DNA from 2 places in the Nocardioides sp. JCM 18999 genome. Region 1 is predicted to be linked to the other one. Evidence: riboswitches for the same ligand, from Rfam matches in the RefSeq annotation. Region 1 holds a riboswitch; the other holds the start of a gene.
The links. A riboswitch is a leader RNA that binds a small molecule or an ion and turns the genes downstream of it on or off. The one in region 1 is predicted to bind S-adenosylmethionine.
Positions count from the first base shown of each region.

Region 2: another riboswitch for S-adenosylmethionine. It lies ahead of ACZ5J1_RS18570 (dicarboxylate/amino acid:cation symporter); the one in region 1 lies ahead of thrC (threonine synthase).

Region 1 is NZ_AP043887.1:2,795,251-2,798,916, forward strand. Features, by position in the region: gene ACZ5J1_RS13800 (SGNH/GDSL hydrolase family protein) at 1-157, opposite strand, end outside; gene thrC (threonine synthase) at 233-1,480, opposite strand; SAM riboswitch class I at 1,492-1,627, opposite strand; gene otsB (trehalose-phosphatase) at 1,644-2,477, opposite strand; gene ACZ5J1_RS13815 (acyltransferase family protein) at 2,542-3,666, opposite strand, start outside.
Region 2 is NZ_AP043887.1:3,770,439-3,774,104, reverse strand. Features, by position in the region: gene ACZ5J1_RS18575 (hypothetical protein) at 1-243, opposite strand, end outside; gene ACZ5J1_RS18570 (dicarboxylate/amino acid:cation symporter) at 272-1,675, opposite strand; SAM riboswitch class IV at 1,708-1,822, opposite strand; gene ACZ5J1_RS18565 (hypothetical protein) at 1,944-2,243, shown strand; gene ACZ5J1_RS18560 (amidohydrolase) at 2,294-3,666, opposite strand, start outside.

The DNA of each region.
Region 1 (3,666 bases):
TCGCGACCTCGCCCAGCGGTTTCCCGATCGTCTCGCGGGCCTGGGCCGCCTGGCGCTTGAGCAGCGCGACGAACCCGCCCATCGCGAGAGCACTGACTCCGCCGATGACTGCGGCCGAGGCACCGACCCCGATCAGCAGCCGACCGTTGCGATCCACATCCGGTGTCTATCCGCCGGACGTGAACCCTGGGCGAAACCCGGGTTTCGACGGTACGAAACCCGGGTTTCGCGCTCAGATGATGTTCGCGGCCTCGAAGGCGTCGTAGTTGGGCGCGATCGTGGCGGCGGGGCCGACGCGGTCGGCGATCGAGTCCAGGGTCTTGAGACCGTGGCCGGTGTTGATGATCACCGTCTCGAGGGTCGGGTCGAGCTGGCCGGTCTCGACCAGCTTCTTGGTCACCGCGACCGTGGTGCCACCGGCGGTCTCGGTGAAGATGCCCTCGCTGCGCGCCAGCAGCACGATGCCGTCACGGATCTCGTCGTCGGTGACCTCCTCGACCGCGCCGTGCGTGGTGCGGGCGATGTCGAGGACGTAGATGCCGTCGGCGGGGTTGCCGATCGCGAGCGACTTGGCGATGGTGTCGGGCTTGACCGGCCGGATCGCGTCCACGCCGGCCTTGTACGCCGTCGAGACCGGGTTGCAGCCCGTGGCCTGCGCACCGAAGATCCGGTAGTCCTTGGCCTCGACCAGACCGAGCTTGATCAGCTCCTGGAAGGCCTTGTGCACCTTGGTCAGCTGCGAGCCGGACGCGACCGGGATGACGACCTGGTCGGGCAGGCGCCAGCCGAGCTGCTCGGCGATCTCGTAGCCCAGCGTCTTGGAGCCCTCGGCGTAGAAGGGGCGCACGTTGACGTTGACGAACGCCCAGCCCTCCTCCTCGGCGGCGATCTCCTGAGCGAGCTTGTTCACGTCGTCGTAGTTGCCCTCGACGGCGACCAGGCGGTCGGTGAAGATCGCGGAGTTGATCTGCTTGGGCTGCTCGAGGTTGCTCGGGATGAAGACGGCCGTCGGGATCCCGGCGCGGGCCCCGGCGGCAGCGACGGCGTTGGCCAGGTTGCCGGTCGAGGGGCAGGCGAACACCTTGGCGCCCAGCTCGACCGCGGCGCTCAGGGCGCAGGCCACGACCCGGTCCTTGAACGAGTTGGTCGGGTTGGTGGAGTCGTCCTTCACCCAGAGCCGCGAGATGCCCAGCTCGGCGGCCAGGTTCTTCGCCTCGATCAGGCGGGTGAAGCCGGGCTCGGTGTTGGGGCTGGACTCGATGTCGGCCGGGACCGGCAGCAGCGCCTTGTAGCGCCAGATGTTGGCCGGGCCGGCGGCGATCTCCTCACGGGTGATCGTCGGGAAGTCGTAGGCCACCTCGAGGGGGCCGAAACACTCCGGACAGGCGTAGTGGGGACCGAGGTCGATCTGCGTGCCGCATTCACGACAGGCAAGGGCAGTGGCGTTACCGAACGCACCCTGACGGGGACCAGTGCTCATGAGAAACCTCCTCCTCATCTTCCCTGGGCGACGGTCGCACAGGCCGGATTTAGCACCTGCTCCGCGACCCACCCTTGACGGGGAGGAGACTCGCGGTCGGTTGCCGGGACTTCACTGGGCCGTTCCCTCAGTCCCTCTCGATGAGCTGGGGTCACTGTAGCGGTCAGGAGAGATCGCGTGCCAATCGCTTCAGGAAGTCGAGCACGCCGTCGGGCCCGGGCACGACCAGGTCGGCGAGCGCCGCCAGCGCCCCCTCCTCGTCGGAGCCGGAGCAGACCAGCAGGCTGGGCAGCCCCTCGCCCCGCCACGCGGTGATGGTCTCGAAGGCCTCCAGGTCGCCCAGGTCGTCCCCGGCGAAGAGGACCCCGGTGGCGGGCAGCCCGGTGATCAGCCGGTCGACCACGAGCCCCTTGTCCATCGATCCGTCGCGGATCTCGATCACCGCCCGCCCGGGCTCGACCTCGAGGTCGTGGGACTCGGCGGCCCGGGTCAGCGGGGGCAGCAGGCGGGCGAAGGCCGCGTCGGCGTCGGCGAGCCGCCGCGTGTGGACGGCGACGGCGAGCCCCTTCTCCTCGACGTACGCCTCGGAGGCGTTCGCGTCGCGCAGCACCTTGGGCAGCTCGCGCAGGAAGGAGGCCAGTCCCACCGGCGGCCGGGGGCCGACGATGGTGCGGTGCGAGGCGGTCCAGTGCTCGGCGCCGTACTGGCCGAAGACCCGCAGCTCGCAGCCGAGCTCGGCCATCCGGTCGGCGACCTCCTCGAGCCCGCCGAGGTCGAGCACCTGGCGTGCGGGGCGGCCCGTGACCACGGCGATGGCACCGACCAGCGGGGCCAGCGAGATGAGCACCTCGGCCGCCGCGGGGTGGATCCGTGCCCGGGTCGGGTCGTCCACGATCGGGGAGAGCGTGCCGTCGAAGTCGAGCGCGATCAGCGCCCCGTGGCCGACCTCGACCAGGGCCGAGTAACGGCGTTCTCCCTCCGGCGACACCCAACGCATGTCGTGCAGCGTTCCACAGCAGGCGGTGTCCGCGGCAATGGTCGGCGCCCGGAAGCGGCGAACATCACTCGAACAGCGGCCCGATCCGGTCGCCCAGCTCGCCGGCGACGTGTCGCACCCAGGAGGCGGCGAGGTGGTCGTCGTCGAAGTAGGTCCAGGTCCCGTCGACCACGGCCGGGCACTGTCCGTTCGAGCAGACCAGGCCGACGGTGTCGACGAACCGGGCGCCCGCCTTGGTCGCGGCCGCCTCGGTGAACGGGTTGCTGCGGATCCCGTCGCCGGTGGCCGGGGCCACGCACGAGGACTGGGTGTTGCCCGGGGTGGTGGCGCAGACGTCGAGCGGCTCGGTCCGCGCCGGCAGGTCGCCCAGGACGACGACCTGACCCGTGGCGGGCGCGATCTGGGTGATCAGCCGTTCCACCGACCAGTTCCAGGTCTGCTCCATGGTCTGGCCGGCCCGCGGGGAGGTCTCGTAGAACCCACGGCCGGCCACCACCACGGCGTCGGGGCGCAGTGCCTGGATCTTCGCCACCGCCCACAGTCGGAACGCGGCGCAGGTCGGGAAGGGATCCCCGCTCGAGGTCTGCGGGACGAAGTACGGCGCGCACCCGAGCTTGATCAGCGGCACCACCTGGAAGTGCTGCTGCTTGCCCAGCGCGTCCAGGGCGGGCAGCCACATGCCGGCGTGGGAGTCGCCCTGCACCACGACCACGCGATCGGCCTGGGTGTCGCCGTAGGTGCACGTCGGCGCCGTGCTGTCGGCCTGGTCGGCGAAGCAGCCGAAGCCGGTGCGCCAGAAGTCGGACCGGTGCGCGGCGGGGTCGAAGGGCGGCAGCGGGGCGCCGGCGCGGGCCTGGTCCAGGGCGGCGTCGATGGTCTCGCTCAGCCTGGGCGCGGCGGCCGCGGCTGCGGGCGTCGGCTCCGGGTGCGCTTCCTGCCAGGCCGCTGCGGCGGCGTTGCGCTGGTCGAGCCGGTCCTGGGCGTAGGCGGTGGCGCCGAAGCCGGCCCCGACCACCAGCGCGAAGGTCACCGGCCAGAGCACGAGCGCGCCCCGACCCCGCAGGCCGGGGATCCAGCCTCGTTGGAAGGGCACCTCGAGCAGTGCCCACGACAGCAGGGACAGCAGCAGCACGATCCCGACCATCGCCAGGTCCCGCTCGGTCTCGCTCCAGCCGGCCGGCAGTCGGGC
Region 2 (3,666 bases), 980 kb from region 1:
GGCGTACCGCACCCGGTTGTTGTCGAAGTCGAAGTAGGCACCGGGGATGTAGGTGCACTCCTCGTCGTCGTACCCGGGCAGGGTGTCCTCGCCGTCGGTGTAGGTCTTGCCGTCGTCGCCCTTGACCGTGATCGGGTGCGGGTTGTCGGCGGGGTTGGTGATCGCCTGGGCGATCGGTGCCAGGACGAGGGTGGTCAGCACCAGGGTTCCGGTGGCGATCACTGTGGCGAGGGCGCGCTTCATCGTTCTTCTCCTGAATCGGTGGTGCGGGTCAGACGAGCGTGGTGCTGGGCTCGGGCTGGGTGAGCGAGGACAGGTCGGTGGCGGGGTCGTCAGCGGTGTCGTCGGCGGCGTCGACGAAGGCCACGCGGCCCTCGAAGATGTCGTCGTCGAGCAGGTCGGTCTGGCGGGCGACCACGGTCGCGCTGACCGCGGCGGCGGTGACGTTGGTGACCGTGCGGGCCATGTCGGCGATCGTGCTGATCGGGAGCGTGACCGCGATGAAGTCCAGCGGCAGTCCGGCTGCGGCGAAGACGGTGGCCGCGGCGACGGTCGCGGTCCCGGGGACTCCGGCGGTGCCGATCGAGACCAGGGTGCCGAGGATGACCAGCACGATGTAGTCCTGGGTGGAGTAGTCGATGCCGTAGGCGTTGATCCCCCAGACCGCGATCAGCATCGGCCAGATCCCAGCGCAGCCGGGCATCCCGATCGTCGTGCCCAGCGGGGCGGTGAAGTGGGCGACCTCGGGGTGCACGCCGACGCGGCGGGTCAGCACGTCGGTCGTGACCGGCAGGGTGCCGACGCTGCTCTGGGTGGAGAAGGCGGTGACCTGGGCGGGGAAGATCTTGGCGAAGAAGCGGGTCGGGGACACGTCGGCCGCGGTCCGCAGGATCACGCCGTTGACCAGGAAGGTGTGGACGAAGCAGGTCCCCCAGGCCAGCCCGAGCAGACCGAGCAGGGACCAGAACTTGTCGCCGAGGTTGGCCGTGTTGGCGACCACGGTCGCCGTCAGCGCCACGATCGCGTACGGCGTCAGGCCGATGACGAACCCGACCGCCTTGAAGATGACCAGCTTCAGCGCGACGACGAGGTCGGCGAACGGCTTGACCGTCACCGCGTCCCGCTCGACCAGGGCCAGGTAGGCGACCGCGATCGTCACCGAGATCAGGATGATCGGGATGATGTGGTTGGCGCCGAAGTCACCGACCACGTTGTTCGGGAAGAACCCGATCACGACGTCGCGGAAGTTCTGGACCGAGTTCTCCAGGACGTTGAGCTGCTGGCCGCCGACGGTCTCGTTGAGGCCGCTGCCCGTGCCGGAGGCGAGTCCCACCCCGAGCGCCAGCACGACGGCGATGGCGTTGCTGAGCAGGAGCCAGCCGGTGGAGCGCAGCCCGATCGTGCGGAGCTTCTCCAGGCTGCCGAGGGAGACGATGCTCGAGATCAGCGCCACCGCGATGAGCGGGCCCACGACGGCGAGCAGGATGTTGATGTAGATCCGCCCGATCGGCTCGATGTACTCGGCGTGACCGCGGCCGACCAGGCCGATCGGGATGCCGATCGCGAGGGCGAGCAGCGTCAGCAGACTGAAGTTGACCCGTCGGCGTCGGAGCAGGTGCAGGCCGACGTACGCGACCACCAGCAGAGCGAGCACGGCGAGGTCCAGCCAGTTCACGGGTCATTCCTTCGTTCGGGGACCCGACGTTGAGTCCGCTCTTGCCCCCTGCAGGTCGCAGCAGGGCCACGTCTTCACCCGGGGCACCCCACCGCGGAGGAGGGTTGCCGACTGGCCAGCCGGGGCTTTGCACCAGTACTCGTGACGAGTCAGAACATTAACACAACAAAGTTAGTAGTCAATAACGACTACAGCGGGGCGTACTGTGGAGGCTGTCGGCGGTCAGGTCTCCACCCGGAGGCCCCAGGTCGGCCGAGAGGCGGACCGCATGACGACGTCGCACAGTTCCGAGCTGGCCGGCGCGGCCGCGGCGGAGTCGGCCAGACTGCGGATGGAGCTGCCAGGCCTGCTGGCGAGAGTCGCCGAGGCCCGCGACCTCGAGCACGAGCTGGCCCAGGGACTCCCGCGTTGGAGCGAGCGCCCCGCGCTCGCCGATGCCCGGCTGGCGACGCTCGACGCGCTCCAGGACTACGCCGCCGGGATCGAGGCGCTGTCGTGGCCCGTGCCGCGCAGCATCGTCCTGGAGATCCGGATGCATCAGATCCTGTGCGGGCCCACGCGGATGTAGGACATCGCGGGGCATGATCGCCCCGCGATGTCCGCACCGCAGTCGCGAGCTCAGCCGCGGTGGGTGATCGCTCCGTCCACCATGGTCAGCCGGATCGGCGCCTGACCGACCTCGTCGGCCGACGCGAGCACCGGGTCGACGGAGAACGCGGTCAGATCCGCGCGACGTCCGACGGCGATCCGTCCGGCGAGCTGGGACTCGCCCGCGACCAGCGCGGCATGAGTGGTCATTCCCTGCAACGCCTCGAGCCCGCTGAGGCCCTGTTCGGGCAGCACCGGCGCGGCGTCGCTGCCGGCGATCCGACGCTGGCGCGCGAAGGCGAGCACGCCCCGAGCGTCGTAGTCGGCGACCGGCCAGTCCGAGCCGAGCACCACCGTCGCGCCGGCATCGCGGAAGTCGCGGCAGCACCACGCCCGGTCGGCCCGGTCGGTGCCCAGCCGACGCGACCACTCGTCGGAGTGATCGGCCTTCGTGTACTGCGCGTGGGAGGGCTGCATCGAGGCGACCAGGCCGATCCGGGCCAGGCGACGCACTTGGTCCAGGGGCAGGGTCTCGATGTGCTCGACCCGGTGCAGGACACCCTGGGTGTCGAGCTCCTCGAACGTGTCCAGCACGTGCCGGACCCCGGCGTCACCGATCGCGTGGGTCGCGGTCTGCACGCCGACGGCGGCGAGGTGGTGCACCGCCTTCGTGTACTCGGCGGGGTCGAGCCAGAACGCGTCGGTGCTCTGACCGTGGCAGTCCGGACGCTCCAGCCACGCGGTCCCACCCTCGACGGTGCCGTCGATGAAGAACTTCACCGCCCGCACCGCCCAGCGGCGTCCGGCCCGGCCCTGCAGCGCGACCAGCTCGTCGAGGTCGGCGCCCGGCATGCACCACGGCGCGAGTCGCAGCCGGAGCGGGAGGTCGCCGTCCGACTCGAGCGAGTCGAGCAGCTCGAGGGTCGACGACGACCCGTCCATGACGTGGCCGCCGGTGAGCCCGGAGGCGGCCATCCCGGCGAGCACCTCGCGGGCCCGGTCACGCCGCGCAGCCAGCGGCATCGGCGGGATCACGTCGGCGACGAGGTCCATCGCGGCGTGCTCGAGCAGGTGGCCCGTCGGCCGGCCGTCCGGATCGCAGACCACCTGCGAGCGCTGGCCGAAGGTCTCCGTGCCACGCACCCCGGCGAGGCGCAGCGCGGCGCTGCTCACCAGGGCCGAGTGACCGTCGTAGAGCCGGAGGAAGACCGGCACGTCCCCGACGGCCTCGTCGATCGCGGCGCTGCTGATCGGCTGGCCGCCGAAGCAGTTGTGGTCGAGCCCGAACCCCTGGATCCAGCCACCGCGCGGCAGGTTCCGCGTCACTGCGGCGAGCGCTGCCCGCAGCTCGGCCAGGTCGCGACACCCCGAGAGGTCGATCCCGGCGAACATCTCGATGCCGA